DNA from 2 places in the Antribacter sp. NEAU-D49 genome. Region 2 is predicted to be linked to the other one. Evidence: riboswitches for the same ligand, from Rfam matches in the RefSeq annotation. Region 2 holds a riboswitch; the other holds the start of a gene.
What was found. A riboswitch is a leader RNA that binds a small molecule or an ion and turns the genes downstream of it on or off. The one in region 2 is predicted to bind S-adenosylmethionine.

Region 1: it holds a riboswitch for S-adenosylmethionine, as region 2 does, so the genes downstream of both, AC060K_RS06115 (methylenetetrahydrofolate reductase) here and AC060K_RS01620 (aminotransferase class V-fold PLP-dependent enzyme) in region 2, are expected to answer to the same signal.

The regions. Positions count from the first base shown of each region.
Region 1 covers NZ_JBXTSN010000005.1:57,122-64,835, reverse strand. Annotated here, with positions in the region: gene AC060K_RS06130 (carbohydrate ABC transporter permease) at 1-193, shown strand, start outside; gene AC060K_RS06125 (golvesin C-terminal-like domain-containing protein) at 303-1,529, opposite strand; gene AC060K_RS06120 (Hsp20/alpha crystallin family protein) at 1,737-2,186, opposite strand; gene AC060K_RS06115 (methylenetetrahydrofolate reductase) at 2,389-3,330, opposite strand; SAM riboswitch class I at 3,336-3,438, opposite strand; gene AC060K_RS06110 (hypothetical protein) at 3,563-4,921, shown strand; gene AC060K_RS06105 (molybdopterin-dependent oxidoreductase) at 4,918-6,129, shown strand; gene AC060K_RS06100 (hypothetical protein) at 6,126-6,482, shown strand; gene AC060K_RS06095 (methyltransferase domain-containing protein) at 6,489-7,148, opposite strand; gene AC060K_RS06090 (TIGR04282 family arsenosugar biosynthesis glycosyltransferase) at 7,145-7,714, opposite strand, start outside.
Region 2 covers NZ_JBXTSN010000001.1:353,185-360,898, forward strand. Annotated here, with positions in the region: gene AC060K_RS01600 (MBL fold metallo-hydrolase) at 1-416, opposite strand, end outside; gene AC060K_RS01605 (glycoside hydrolase family 3 C-terminal domain-containing protein) at 546-2,507, shown strand; gene AC060K_RS01610 (O-succinylhomoserine sulfhydrylase) at 2,497-3,756, opposite strand; gene AC060K_RS01615 (rhodanese-like domain-containing protein) at 3,753-4,205, opposite strand; SAM riboswitch class IV at 4,480-4,595, shown strand; gene AC060K_RS01620 (aminotransferase class V-fold PLP-dependent enzyme) at 4,629-6,089, shown strand; gene AC060K_RS01625 (mechanosensitive ion channel) at 6,278-7,714, shown strand, end outside.

The DNA of each region.
Region 1 (7,714 bases), on a different contig from region 2:
GTCGCTCGTGGTGCTGTCCACGGCGGGGAACCAGCCGCTGTCGGTGGCGCTCACCAAGTTCGTGGGCCAGTACGAGACGTCGTGGCACTACGTGTTCGGGGTGTCGGTGGTGGCGATCGTGCCCGTGGTGCTGCTGTTCCTCGCCATCGAGAAACGCCTGGTGGGCGGGCTCACGGCGGGCTCGCTGAAGTAGCGCCCCCCCCCCCCCCCCCCCCCCCGCCCCGCCGTTTTGGCCCCACCCCCCCCGGCACATACGCCGGAGAGCTTCTGACAACTCGGGGCGGGGGACCCGGGAGGTGCGTTCAGACCCGGGTGATGCGGACGGCGTCGGCGATCACGTAGTCGGTGCCCGACGTCCAGCGGCTGACCGACACCACCTGCCGGGTTCCCGCCGTCATGGCGTAGGTGCCCAGCGAGAGCCAGGCGCCGCCGCCCGTGGACTGGTCGACGCGGACGGTGGTGGTCTCGCTGCCCGTGCTGATCACGAACGGCGTCGAGGCGTTGTAGCCCGCGATGCCGGGGAACCAGGCCTCCACGCGGTAGCGCCCCGCGGCCGGGATCGTGGCGGTGTAGGTGGCGAGGTCGCTCACCTCGGCGGGCGTCGCGTACCGGTAGCTGGCGCCGTACCGCTCGCCGGAGTACGTGGACGTGAGCCAGCTCGCCCCGGCGGCGAACCCGGCCGAGGTGTTGTCCACGATCACGGACCAGGCAGTCCCGGCGAGGGCGGCGGCCACCTCGGTGCGGAGCTGCGGGAGCAGGGCGTAGAACGCCTCGCCCGGGCACTCCGTCGCGGTGAAGTCGCGGTGGCCGTAGATCCGCGACGGCGCGATGCTGTACTGCTGGCAGATGTAGGCGCAGAGCTGGACCAGACGGTTCCAGAGCGCGGCGGGCGGCGTCGCGTTCGTGTACGTGCCCTGGTTCTCGATGCCGATGGCCTTGTCGTTCTGGCCCGGGGCGTGCGCGCCGACGACCATCCCGTTGCTGGTCTGGAGCCGGGACAGCGACCCCCGGCGCCCCTCCATGACGTAGCCGCCGCGGCTCACCGTGAGGTGCTGGCCGCTGTCGACCCAGCCGTTGGCGAAGTGCCACTGCTGGATGTCGCGGGCGATCTGGTAGCCCGCGGCCTGCGAGTAGTCGGTGACGTTCCCGGACGCCGTGTGGTGGATCAGGATCTTGTCGGGGTCCGTGCTGACCGTCGAGATGGTGCCGCGCGGGGCGGCGGCGCCCCAGGTGGCACAGCTCGCGATGGTCGGGGCGGCGACCAGGACGCCCGGAGCGGCAGCGGTCGCGTCGAGAGCGGCCTGGGTGGACGGGTCGGGAGCGGGCCAGACGGACGGGCCGGCGGCCTGGGTGGCAGCCGCGCCGACTGCCTCGTCGGCGGCGGCCGCACCAGCGCCGACAGCGGCGGAGATCAAGCCGGTGGACGAGCCGATGCCGAGCACGACGGCACCGCGCAGCAGATCCCGGCGGTTCAGGGCGTGGTCGTGCTCGTGGTCGTGGTCGTGGTCGTGCGTGGGGCGGGTGGACACACAGGCCTCCGGTGGTCGTGTGGACGGGAGATGGTGCTCCGAAGAGGTACCACTTTCACCCACGTTCTGACCATGCCTGCGAAAAGAATTTCTCAAGATGTCACAAGGAGGACATCCCGGGACGCGGAACGGCCGGCCCGCCGCTCGGGCGGGCCGGCCGTTCCGTGGACCCGAGGTGCTCGGGTCCTGACCCGGGGCTCCGACGGGTCAGGCCTCGATGGTCTGCTGTCCGCTGCTCTGCTCGATCGGGGTCGCCATGCCCGAGTGGGAGACCTCCACCTTGCGGGGCTTGGCCTCCTCGCTCACGGGGATCGTCAGCGACAGCACACCGTCGGCGTAGGACGCCGAGATCTTGTCGAGAGCCAGACCACGGCCCACCGTCAGCTGGCGGGCGTAGGTGCCGGCCGGGCGCTCCCGCACCAGCCACTGCACGTCGTCGCCCGAGCGGGCGGTCCGCTCGGCGCGCACCGTCAGGGTGCGGTCCTCGACGGACACGTCGATGGTGCCCGGGTCCACCCCCGGAAGATCGAGGGCGAGAACGTAGTGGTCGCCGGTGCGGAACAGGTCCATCGGCATCGCTGCCGAGTCACGTGTGGTCGTGGCCAAGGAGTTGAACAACCGGTCCATCTCCTGGAACGGGTCCCACCGCGTAGCCATCGCACATCACCTCCTACGACGACTCGGTCCCGGCCCGTCCGGGACCGTCGCGAATCGGCGGCGGGGCTGCGTCCCCGCCGCCCGGCTACGGAACCAGAATTAGCACTCCCACCCGGTGAGTGCCAAGAGGTGTCGTGTTCGCTCTGAGCGAACAGCGGAGCGGCGGAGAAACCGCTGGCTAGAGGATGGTCCGGCCCCGGAGTCAGGCAGCCGCGCGGGCCAGCAGCCCCACCCCGGCGAGCAGGTCGAGCGCCGGCCGGTGCTTGTTGAACGTGTACACGTGGAGCCCCGGCGCGCCCGCCTCGAGCACCTGCTGAGCAAGCCGCACCGACCGCTCGATGCCGTACGCGTGCTGTGCCTCCGGATCGTCCAGGGCGTCCAGCTCGCGCAGGAGAGCCGCCGGAGCCGCCACGCCGGTGAGCTCGGCGACCCGGCGCAGCCGCCGCGGCTCGGTAGTGGGCAGGATGCCCGCCAGGATGGGCAGCGTGACGCCGGCCGCCCGGGCGTCCGCGACGAACTCCGCGTACGACGCCGCCTCGTAGAACAGCTGGGTGATGGCGAAGCTCGCCCCCGCCTCCTGCTTCTCGAGGAGCCGTTCCACCTCTTGCGCCCGGGTGGTGCCCGCTCCGGCGTTCCCGTCGGTGAACGTCGCGACCGCCACGGTCAGCGGCCGGGCGGCGCCGCGGAGGGCCGTGCCCGGGTCGGCCGCGCAGCGCGCCGCCTCCACCTCACGCAGCAGGCGCACCAGCTCGATGCTGGAGTGCACGCCGTCGGCCGGGGGGCGCCAGTCGGGCTGGTCGCGCGGCGGGTCGCCCCGCAGCGCCAGGAAGGACCGCACGCCCGCCTCGAGGAAGTCGTCGATCACCTCGGAGACGTCCTCGCGGGACGCCCCCACGCAGGTGAGGTGGGCGACCGGCAGCACCGGGGTTCCTGCCAGGAGCGTCGACACCACCTGCCGCGCCGTCTGCCGGTCACCCCCGGCCGCACCGTAGGTGACGGACACGAAGTCGGGGCGGGCGGCGACGAGCTGCCGGGCGGTCTCCCAGAAGTTCGGGGCGGCCTCGGGCCGGCGCGGCGGCATGAGCTCGAACGACACCGTGGGGCGCCGGCCGGGTGACGGGTGTGCGAATGCCTCTGTGACCATGAGTCTCTCCATCGGACCTGGCGTTAGCACCTTTGTCCTCGGGAGGCTTCCGTCGGCGGGTTGCTGCGGTGTCGACGAGCCAGGACTCTCGACCGCTCTGGATGGTTGTCCCCAGAATACCGGCGACCGTTCTGTGAGCCAGGGGTGGTCCACGTGGCGGACACGTCGCCGTCAGGGTTCCGTCAGGTCCGCTGCCCGCCTCGGCGGCCTGGCCTGCTGGCACTGTGGACGTATGAGCGCAGAGGTCCGGGCCGTCGTGGTGTGGATCGTTGCCGTCCCGGTGCTCGCAGGGTGGGCGGTGCTGCTCCGCGTGCGCGGGGACGCTGTGCTGCTCACGGGAGCCGAGCCGTTCGTGGGGCACTGGTCGTTCGGCGTGGGGCTGGGCACCGCCGTGGCCGTCGGGATGCTCGCCGCGGTGGTCCGGTTCGGTCCGCGGGTGGCGGCCCGCCTCTCCTGGCGTGGGCTCCTCCTCGGGGCCTGGGCCGCCACCACCGCCTGGGCCACGGCTCTCGGCGCCTCGGTGCGTTGGTCCGACCTTGTGGCGCCCACGGCCGGCCGGCACGAGTACCTGCCGGCCGTCCCCCTCGCCGCCGCCGACCCTCTGGCCTTCTGGTCCGGGTTCACCGACCAGCTCCTCGCCTATCCGATCCACGTCAAGGGCCATCCCCCGGGCCTCGTCCTGCTGCTCGCGGGCCTCGACCGGGCCGGGCTCGGCGGCCCCGGCTGGGCCACTGCCTTGTTCGTCCTCGCGGGGGCGTCGGTGGTTCCGGCCGTGCTGATCACCGTCCGCCGGCTGTGCGGCACGGAGGACGTCGCCCGCCGCGCCGCGCCCGCCCTGGTGCTCGCGCCCGCGGCGCTGTGGGTGGCCACCTCCGCCGACGCCTTCTTCGCCGGCGTCCTGGCCTGGGGCGTCGCGCTCCTGGCGGTGGCGTCGACATCGCCGGCCTCGACCCCGCTGCCCGACGGCGGCGCACCGCCCCCTGGTCCTGCGGCACCGCCTCGTGCGGGGGTTCGGCTCGCCGCCGCCGTCGGAGCGGGGCTGCTGCTCGGCGCCTGCCCGTTCCTCTCCTACGGCCTGCTGCACATGGGGGCGCTCGCCCTCGTGGTGCCGATCGTCACCCGTCGCGTGTGGCCCACCGTCGTGGCCGGGCTCCTGGTCGTCGGCGGGCTGGTGGCGAGCGGCCTCGCCGGGTTCTGGCTGTGGGACGGCATCGCCGCCACCCAGGTGGCCTGGGCGGCGGGCGCGGGCACGGGCCGCCCGTACCTGTACTTCCTGCTGGTCGACCTCGTCGTGCTCGGCGCGCTCGTCGGGCCGGCCGGGGTCGCCGGGCTCACTCGCCTGCGCAGCCTCCCCGTCCCGGCCCGGTGGATCGTCCTGGTCGCCGCCGGGGCCGCCGTCGCCGGAGCCCTCATCGGGTTCGAGCGGGGCGAGGTCGAGCGGATCTGGTTGCCGGTCGCCTACTGGGTCGCGGTCGCGGCGGCCGCCGTCGTCACCGGGTCCGCGGCCGGCGACCGCCGCACCCGCGCCTGGCTCTGCGCCCAGGGCGGCACGGCGATCCTGCTCGAGACGTTCCTGAGGACCCCGTGGTGACCACCGTCCGCCGTGCCCTGGCCCGGCTGCCTCGGCCCGAGAACTTCCGGTCGGCGGTCCACGACGAGCGCGTCGTCGCACGGGTCGGCGTCGGGTTCGGCGCTGCGATCGTGATCCTGTTCGTCACCGGCCTGCTCTCGCACCTGCACCAGCACCCGGTGGCGTGGCTGGCCTTCGGCCCCGAGCCCGCCTGGGCGTACCGGGTCACCCAAGTGCTGCACGTGGCCGCCGGGTTCGCGTGCGTGCCGCTGCTCCTCGCGAAGCTCTACGCGGTCTACCCGCGGCTGTTCGTGCGGCCGGTGGTGTCCGGGTGGCGGCACGGCCTGGAGCGGGCGTCGGTGGGGCTGCTGGTCGCCGCGACGGCATTCCAGGTGGTCACAGGCGTGCTGAACGTGTTCCAGCTCTACGTCTTCGGCTTCGGGTTCACGCGAGTCCACTACGCCACGTCCTGGCTCGTGCTCGGGGCGGTGCTCGTTCACGTGGGCGTCCAGCTGCCGGTCGTGGTGCGGGCGCTGGGTGCCCCCGCAGGCGACGGTGCCCCCGCAGGCGACGCGGTGCCGGAAGGCGGCGCGGACGCCGTCGGGCAGCGGGAGGCCACCGAGGCCGCGACCACCCGGCGCGGGTTCCTCGGCGCCGTCGCCGTGGCGACGCTCACGCTCACCGCGCTCACGCTCGGGCAGACCTGGCGGCCGCTGCGGCCCCTCGCGGTGCTGGCCCCGCGCGACCCGGAGGCCGGGCCGCAAGGACTGGCCGTCAACAAGACCGCCCAGGGAGCGGGCGTCGTCGAGGCGGCGACCGACCCGGGCTGGACGCTCGAGCTCACCGGGCCGGGCGGCACGCTCCGGCTGTCCCGCGACGACCTGCTCGCGCTCGACCAGCACGAGGCCGTGCTGCCCATCGCCTGCGTCGAGGGCTGGAGCGCGACGGCGCGCTGGGGCGGCGTCCGCGTGCGCGACCTCGCCGCGCTCGCGGGCGGCCGCCCCGACGACCCGGTGCACGTCGAGAGCCTTCAGGCCGGCGGGTCGTACCGGGAGTCCGACCTGCCGGGCGCGTACGTCGCCCACGAGGACACGCTGCTCGCCCTCCGGCTCGACGGCGAGGACCTCGCGCTCGACCACGGGTACCCCGCCCGGATCATCGCGCCCAACCGGCCCGGCGTGCTCCAGACCAAGTGGGTGGCGCGGCTCGTGGTGGGGGGTGCGGCGTGAGCGGGGGTGCTCCCGGCAAGGGCCGCGCTCCGGGCGGACCTGGCGCAGGCCCCGCCACCCTGGGCTGGGTCCGCGTCACGGCGGTGACGGCCGGCCTGCTCGTGCTCGCCTACGGCGCCTGGTCGGCGCTGACCTGGGTCCCGGTCCGGTGGTGGGCGCCGTGGGCGCTCTGGCTCGCGGGCGGCGTCGCGCTGCACGACGGCGTCCTCGCCCCCCTGGTCCTCGCCCTCGGCTGGGTGGTGCTCGGCCGGGTACGCGGGCCGCGCCTCCGGGCCGTGCTCCGCGGGGCGGTGCTGGTACTGGGGACTCTCCTGCTCGTCGCGCTCGTAGCGGTGTGGGCGGCGGCCCGCTGACTCGGGTCAGACGGGGACCCGCAGGCACAGGAGCGTCCGCCCCGCCAGGGTCCACTCCTCCGTCACCGCGAGACCCTGGTGCGCGGCCAGCCTCCGCAGCAGCCGCGAGCCCGCCCGCGCCCACGGCATGGGGTGGGAGCGCCGACCGTCGGCGGCGTGGAGCACGAGCGGTCCCGACTCGTCGGCGTCCGGGTCGGGGTCGGCCTCGACGACGAGCAGACCGCCGGGCCGGGCGAGGTCGCGGGACCGGGCGAGGAGGTCCGGGGGCGAGCCGCCGATCCCGATGTTGCCGTCGGCGAGCAGCACCGTGCCCCACCGGCCCTCGCCGGGGAGGGGGCCTTCGACGGGCCGCCGCAGCGCCACCGCCCCGCGGGCCCGCGCCTGTCGCACGGCCGCCCGGGACACGTCGATCCCGAGCGCCGGTACTCCCCGGGCCGACAGAGCGGCGGCGAACCGGCCGGGCCCGCAGCCGACGTCGAGCACCGGCGGTTCGCAGCGGGCCAGGACCGCCTCGTCCACAGGGTCCCGCTCAGCGGTCCAGGCGGCGACGTCGACCGGATGGGCGCGGGACGAGTGGACCGCGAGCACCGGCAGCCCCGCCAGCGCCGCCTCGAACAGCACCAGCGGGTTCACGAGCCCGGGTTCCCGGGCGGGCAGGGCGGTCACGCGTGGCCGCGGCGTCGACGGGGGCTCGGCTCGGCGTGAACGCGCGAGACTGCTTCCAGGTCCGCCTCCGAGCCCTGAGGCGTGCCTGGAAGCAGTCTGGCGCGTTCACGTCCCGCGACCTCGGTAGTGACCGCGTCCCAGGCAGCCGCGAAGCGGGAGCCGGGGACGAGCGTCGCGACGTCGGCCGCGTCCTCCAGGGTGTCGACGTCGCGTAGCGGCGGGAGGAGCCGGACCCGCAGCCCGGCGTCGCGCAGGCGGGCGAGCTGGGCGTCGCCCGTCCCCGGCGTGGACATGGGCACCCCGTGGAACAGCGCCGGGTCGGGGGCGCGGAGGCCGACGCACCAGTAGCCGCCGTCGGGCGTACGACCCAGGACGGCGTCGTGACCGGCGAAGTCGATCGCGCCCAGCGCCGGCCCGAGCTGCGGCGTGTCCATGCCGACCAGCACCGCCGGACCGGGGAAGCCGCCCGGCCCGAGCACGTCGTCGAACGCGGCGGCGATCCTGCGGTCCAGCCCACCCGGTGCCTGGGGCAGCACCGTGAACCCCTCCGGCAGCCACGGCCCGGC
Region 2 (7,714 bases):
CCGGTGAGCACCACGGGTGCCGTGCCCGGAGCGCTCACGACCAGGCACACGGAGTCGGCGGTGTGGCCCGGGGTGGCAACGACGTCGATGCGCAGGCCCGCTGCCTCGACGGTCTCGCCGTCCGCGAGGGGCGCGCCGCCGTAGCAGTGCGCCGGGTCGGCGGCCCGGACAGGCGCGCCGGTCCGGGCGGCGAGGCCGGGCGACCCTGCCGTGTGGTCGGCGTGCCGGTGCGTGACGAGGACCAGCTCGACCGGTCCGGCGCCCGTCAGGCGGTCGAGGTGCGCGGCGTCGTCGGGCCCGGGGTCCACCACGACGGCACCGGTGGAACCGGGCGCGCGCAGCACGTAGGACCGCGTGCCGTCGAGGGTCATCGGGCCGGGGTTGTCCGCGCGGAGCACGGAGACGACGGGCGACATGGCGCCCACTGTACGAGCCAGGTCAGCCGAGCCGGGAAGGGCGGCTGGGCGCCAGGGGTTGTGCAGCCGCCGCACCCGGTGTGTGATCGATGCGGCAGGATCCCACCAGCGGTGAGGGGAAATCCGCAGATGTCCGACACATTTGGTGATCGACGGCGCCGTCAGCCGTCACCCGGACCAGGGAAGAGCAGGCGCGCCCGGTGGGTCGCGCTGGCTGCGGCCTGCAGCGTCGCGCCCCTGCTCGCCGCGACGGCGTCGCCCGCCTCGGCCTCCGTCGGGGCGGCCGAGCCGTCGTCGGCCCAGGCCCCTCGGCCCGCCGCGCACGGCACGGAGGTGGTGGTCGGTGCGGTCAACCCGGTGGTGCTCACCGACGACGGGTCGCCGGCCCACGTGACGCTCCGCCTCCACGTGTCCGACGGCGCGGGTCTTGCCCGTCCCGTCACGGTCACCTGGGCCACGGGGCACGGCACAGCTGCCCCCGACGCGGACTACGAGATCGCGCGCGGGACGGTGACGTTCCCGGCCGGTTCCCCGTCGGGCGCCGAGCAGACGGTGGTGGTGAGCACGCGCGCCACGCCGGAGCAGGAGACCGCCGAGACCGTGCCCCTCACCCTCTCGGCCGTGGGAGCCCGGATCGGGACCACCCCGATCGTGGTCATCGGCGCCCACGGGCTGCCCTACCTCGACCCCGCCCTGCCGGCCGACCGGCGGGTCGCCGACCTGCTCTCCCGGATGACCCTCGAGGAGAAGGTGGGCCAGCTCGTCCGCGTCGAGCGGAGCAACGCGACGAGCCGGCCGGAGGCGATCACCGAGCTGGAGATCGGCGTGGTCGTCGCGAGCCCCGGCTCCGCGCCTGCCCGCAACACCGTCGAGGCCTGGGCCGACATGGCCGACGGGCTCCAGGCGAGGGCCCTGGCCACCCGGCTGCAGGTGCCGCTCCTGGTCGGCATCGACGGCGTCCACGGTCACGACAGCCTGCCGGGCGCCACGCTGGTGCCGCACCGGCTCGGCCTCGCCGCCACCGACGACCCTGCTCTCGTGGGCGGCCTGGCACAGCTGGTCCGTGAGGAGGCTCGCGCCACCGGGGTCACCTGGGTCCAGGCCCCGCCCGCCGAGCCGCTCGCGGACGTCCGTTCCGGCGACGCGTACACACGGTTCGGTGCCGACCCGGCGCGTGCGGCCCGGCTCGCCGCAGCGGGGAGCGACCCCGTGACCGCCGGGCTCGGCGACGCGCTGGCGCTCGCGGGCGAGGACCCGGAGCGGCACGCCGGCGGGCGGACCGCGCTGCTCGCGGCGGTCCGGTCGGGCGAGGTGCCGCAGGCCCGTCTCGACGAGGCGGTGGCGAGGGTGCTCACCGCGAAGCTGGGCCTCGGCCTGTTCGAGGCGCCGTTCGTGGACCGCTCGCGCCTCGCCGAGGTCGGGTCGGCCGACCACCGTGCCCAGGCCCGGCAGGCGGTCGCGGCGTCCCAGGTGCTCCTCCAGGACCGGGACGGCGCGCTCCCCCTCGACGCCGGCAGCCGGGTGTACGTCGCAGGACGCTCCGCAGACGACCTGGGCAACCAGGCGGGCGGGTGGACCGTCACCTGGCAGGGCTCGTCCGGGGAGCCCACACAGGGCTCCACGATCCTGGACGGCATCCGTGAGCTGGACCCGGACGCGACGTTCAGCGCTGACGGCTCCGTGCCGCCCGCCGGTCACGACGTCGGGGTCGTGGTGGTGGGCGAGACGCCCTACGCGGGGGCGTACGGCGACGTGGGCGGACCCTCGTGGGCCTGGGACCAGTCCGACGCGGGCGTGTTCCGCGAGGCCAAGTCGCTGGCGCTCCAGCCGGGCGACGCCGACGTCGTGCAGCGGGTCTGTGGCGCCGTGCCCACCTGCGTCGTCGTCGTGGTCTCAGGCCGGCCGCAGGCCGTCGACCTCCAGGTGGCCGACGCCGTGGTGGCGGCCTGGCTCCCCGGTACGGAGGGTGGCGGCGTGGCGGACACGTTGTTCGGCGCGGCCCCGTTCACGGGGACCTTGCCGGTCGCGTGGCCGCTCGCCGCCGACCCTGCCGCCGGTGAGCTCCCGGTGGGCTGGGGCCTCAGGCCCTGAGCGCCTGCTCCAGGTCTTCCACCAGGTCCGCCGGGTCCTCCAGGCCCACAGAGAGCCGCACCGTCGTCTCCGCGATGCCCACGGCAGCCCGTCCCGGCGCGCCGAGCTTGCGGTGCGTCGTGGTCGCCGGGTGAGTGACCAGCGACTTCGCGTCACCGAGGTTGTTCGAGATGTCGATGATCTGCAGGGCGTCCAGGAACGCGAAGGTGCGCTTCTTGGCCGCCTCGGCGTCGGCGCCGTCGGGCACCGCGAGGTCGAACGTCACGACGGTCCCGCCGCCGGTCATCTGCGCCCGGGCGAGCTCGGCCTGCGGGTGGGAGTCCAGGAACGGGTACCGCACGGCACCGACCCCGGGCAGCGCCTCGAGGGCTGTGGCCACCTGGAGCGCACTCGCGGTCTGCGCGGCCACCCGCACGGGGAGCGTCTCCAGGCCCTTGAGCAGGGTCCATGCATTGAACGGTGACAGCGACGGTCCCGTGTTGCGGATGAAGGTCTGGACGGGCCCGTTGATGTACTCGTCCGTCCCGAGGATCGCACCGCCGAGCACCCGGCCCTGCCCGTCGATGTGCTTGGTCGCGGAGTAGACCACCACGTCGGCGCCGAGTTCCAGCGGGTGCTGGAGCAGCGGGGTGGCGAAGACGTTGTCGAGCACCACGGTGGCGCCCGCAGCCTTCGACAGGGCGACGACGGCGCGCACGTCCACGATGTCCTGCATGGGGTTGGACGGCGTCTCGAAGAAGACCACGTCGGCGGGCGTGGACAGGGCCTCCTCCCACTGGGACAGCACGTGGCCGTCCACGTAGTCGGTGCGCACGCCCCACTTGGCGAAGATCTCGTCGAAGATGACCACCGACGACCCGAACAGCGCTCGCGCCGCGACGATCCGCGAGCCGCTCTGCACGAGCGCGGCGAGCGAGGTGAAGACCGCCGACATCCCGGTCGCGGTCGCGTAGCAGGCCTCGGCGCCCTCCAGCAGGCGGAGACGCTCCTCGAAGGTGTGCACCGTCGGGTTGCCGTAGCGCGAGTAGACGAACCGGTCGAGGTCGCCCGAGAACGCCGCCTCGGCGTCGGACGCCCGGTCGTAGGTGTAGCCCTGGGTGAGGAACAGCGCCTCACCCGTCTCCTGGTACTCGGTGCGTGCGTGCCCGCCGCGGACAGCGAGCGTCGCCGGCCGGACGCCGCGGGGCAGCGGCTTGCGGCCCGAGCCGCCGGGGACCTCGCCGGGCGCCGCGGCGCCGGTGACGCTCACTGCTGGGCCTCGGCGTCGAGCGTGGGCAGCCAGGGCAGGCCGGCGACCTTCCATCCCTCGCGGTCGCGGACGCCGCCCGGTCCGGGCGCGCCCTCGAAGCCCTCGAGCACGTTGTACGACGGGCCGATGCCGGTCGCCGTCGCCAGCCGAGCGGCGCCGATCGAGCGCTGGCCGGAACGGCACAGGAAGACCACCGGGCCGTCGGTGACGCCCGCGTCGCGGAGCTCGGCGAGGAAGGCAGGGTTGGGGCGGCCGTCGGCGGTCACCCACTGGGCGAACACAGTGCGCTTGCCGAGGGAGGACGCGTCGGGCACACCGATCGCGCGCCACTCGGCCTCGGTGCGGACGTCCACGAGCGTGGCGCCCGGGTCGCCGGCGAGCAGGTCCCAGGCCTGCTGCGGGGTGATGTCGCCGGCGTAGCCGTCGGCCGGTCGGGCCTGGATGCTCATCGGTACTCCTCCATCGGTCGTGGCGGTAGCACCCTGCACCGGGCACGCCGGTCCGGAGCGTTCCGTCCCGACCTGCCCGCGGGTTGCTGCGGCGTCGACGTGCCACGTCACTCGGCCGCTCGGGATGGTCGCCAGCGATCGTACGACACGAGGTCCAGCCCCTGGGACGGCGTCTCATTCTTCGGCTGTGCCCCGGAGCGCGCGTCGCCCGGATGCTGAGACGGCTGTCCAGAATCGTTGACAGGGTCTCCGGCCGGAGGTCAGGATGACGCCAGGTCATGAGCGCCAGCGCGAAGCCCCGGCTCGCTGGCCGGCAACCCTCCTACCGCGGTGGGGTGCCCCGGGTGACGACCTGGTCGCACGCCACGAGGCGCGCGGCAAGCGCGGGGAGCACGCCTCCCCCGGATTCACCGAGGAGGAGTCATGCCCACTCTGACCCAGTACCGCGACACCACCCACAGCGCCGTGACGGAGGCAGCCGTGCCCGACCGTGCCCAGCTCACCGGACCCCTCCTGCCGGTGGTCGGCAGCGACACCCTCGTCCCCCTCGTCGACGGCTCCCAGGTGACCTACGCCAACCTGGACGTCGCCGCGTCCGCCCCCGCCCTCCGTGCGGTGGCCGACCGGGTCGCCGAGGTGCTCCCGCTGTACGCGAGCGTGCACCGCGGGGCCGGCTACCTGTCACAGGTGTCCACAGCGCTCTACGAGGCGGCCCGCCGCACCATCGGGGCGTTCGTCGGCGCCCGGGAGGGCGACCTCACGGTCATCACGCGCAACACCACCGACTCGCTCAACCTGCTCGCCGGGTGCGTCCCGGCGGCCGCGGACGGGACCCCCGGCCGCGTGCTCGTCCTCGACGTCGAGCACCACGCCAACCTCCTGCCCTGGCAGCGCGACACCGAGGCGACCGTCCTCACTGGCGCGTCCACCGTGGCCGCGACAGTGGCCGAGCTCCGTGAGGAGCTGGAGGACGCCGCCGCCGTCGGGCGCCCGTACGCGTTGCTCGCCGTGACGGGCGCGTCCAACGTGACCGGCGAGGCGCTGCCCCTCGCCGAGATCGTCGCCGCCGCCCACGCGAACGGCGCCAGGATCGCGATCGACGGCGCCCAGCTGGTCCCGCACCGCCGCTTCTCGCTCGCCGAGTCGGGGGTGGACTACGTCGCGTTCTCCGGCCACAAGACCTACGCGCCGTTCGGTGCCGGCGCCCTCGTCGGCCGCGGCGACTGGCTCGACACCGGAACCCCCTACCTGGCGGGCGGCGGTGCCGTGCGCCGCGTCCGCACCACCGAGACCCTCTGGCAGGACGGGCCGGCCCGCCACGAGGCCGGCTCGCCGAACGTGATCGGCACCGTGGCGCTCGCGGCAGCCTGCGAGGCGCTGGCCGCCCTCGACCCCGAGGAGGTGCGTCAGCACGAGGGGGCGCTGCGCCGCCGCCTGGTCGAAGGGCTCGAGGCTCTCGACCGCGTGTCGGTCGTGCGCGTGTGGGCCGACGCCGTCGACCCGGTGGGCGTCGTGACGTTCACGGTCGCGGGGTACGACCCGGGGCTCGTCGCCGCGTACCTGTCGGCCGAGCACGGCATCGGCGTCCGGGACGGCCGCTTCTGCGCCCACCCGCTGCTGGGCAGGCTCGGGTTCGACGCCGGGGCCGTGCGCGCCTCGGTCGGCGTCGGCACGTCGCCCGAGGAGGTCACGCGCCTCGTCGAAGCCGTGGCCGCGCTGGTCACCGAGGGCCCGCGCGCGGTGTACGACGTCGTCGACGGACTCTGGGTGGTCGTGGACGACCCGCGTCCCGTCCCCGAGGGCAGCGGGCTCGCCGGGCTGCTGGCCACGGCGGCCGCCGGCTTCCTCGCCGACGCCGCGGCCTGCCTGCCCGACCCGGTCTGACGGCCGTCGATATGACGGATTCTTAAGCACCATCATTGTTTGGCACCGCACGCAATTGGGCCGGGCCGTGCCGATAACACTTCTGCTTTGACCAGGAGTGACGGCGCACCGGGCGCCAGTTGATGCGCCCAGGCAACACATTCCCTCCGTGCGGAGGGTGAGATCGGCGCCTATGTTTATTGCTGCCGGTGAATTCCCCGGGGTGTCGCCACGGCGCTCGGGACCGGCGGAAGCATTCCGATCATCGGTACCCGTCACCGACGGAAGCCGTGCGAGGAAGGACGCCGAAGATGGACTTCGCAAATGACGTCGACTGGACCGGGATCCTCGGGAAAGTCCTCATCGCCCTGCTGATTCTTGTCGTCACGTGGATTGTTGCCCGCCTGGTCAAGTGGGCGATCTCGAAACTGGTCTCACGTGTCGGCTTCTTGCGTCGGGAGGGCGCTGACGGCCGGCAGGTAGGGGCGTCGATCGGTCAGATCGCCGCACTGCTGGTGTGGCTGTTCGGCCTGATTGCCGTGCTGCAGCTGTTCGAGCTGGACCAGGTGCTCACACCGATCCGCGGCATGCTCGAATCGATCATGGAATACCTGCCGAACATCATCGGCGCGGCGGTCGTCTTCTTCATCGGCTACCTGATCGCCAAGATCGTCAAGCAGATCCTTCAGGCTGCGCTCGGCGCCATCAACTTCGCCGGACTGGTCGAGAAGGCCAAGTCCGGTGCGGAGCGGACCACGGGGACCGCGGAGCAGACCTATCGCTCCGAGCCGGCGTACCCGGCGGCCGGCACCGCCGAGGCGGGCGCGTACGACACCGCCTCCTACGAGACCGGCGGGTACAGCTCGGCCGGCCAGCCCGCCGCGAGCGACCCCCGCGAGACCAACGCCCGCATCGCGTCGGTCATCGCCAACGTCGTGTTCGCGGTCATCCTCATCGTCGTGGCGATCGCGGCGCTGCAGATCCTGGGCATCGCGGCCATCGCCGACCCGGCCCAGCAGATGCTCACCATGATCCTCGCGGCCATCCCGGCGATCATCGCGGCGCTGATCATCCTTGCGATCGGCTACTTCATCGCCCGTTTCGTGGGCGATCTGCTGGAGAGCACCCTGCGCGGGGTCGGTGCCGACCGGGCTGCGGCGAACCTGGGGTTCAGCACCGGCCAGGCCAGCCCGTCGAAGATCGTCGCGTGGATCGTCAAGATCGCGATCATCGTGTTCTTCGCCATCATGGCCGCGAACATGCTCGGTTTCGAGGAGATCACCAACATCCTCAACGAGATCCTCGAGCTCGGCGGGCGGGTGCTGTTCGGTGCGCTGATCATCGCGGCCGGCTTCTTCCTGGCCAGCATGGTGGCGAGCGCTGTCGGGTCGAACCTGGGCAGCAAGATCGCCCGGTACGCGATCATCGGTCTGTTCGCCGCCATGGGCCTGCAGTTCATGGGGGTGGCCGACCAGATCATCACGCTGGCGTTCGGCGCCATCGTGGTGGGTGCGGCCCTGGCGGCCGCGCTGGCCTACGGTCTCGGCGGGCGGGAGGCCGCGGCTCGTTCGCTCGAGAAGGCCGAGCGCAAGATCGAGTCCGAGCCGTCGACGCCCACGCCTCCGGCCACGCCGCCGCCTGCGGCG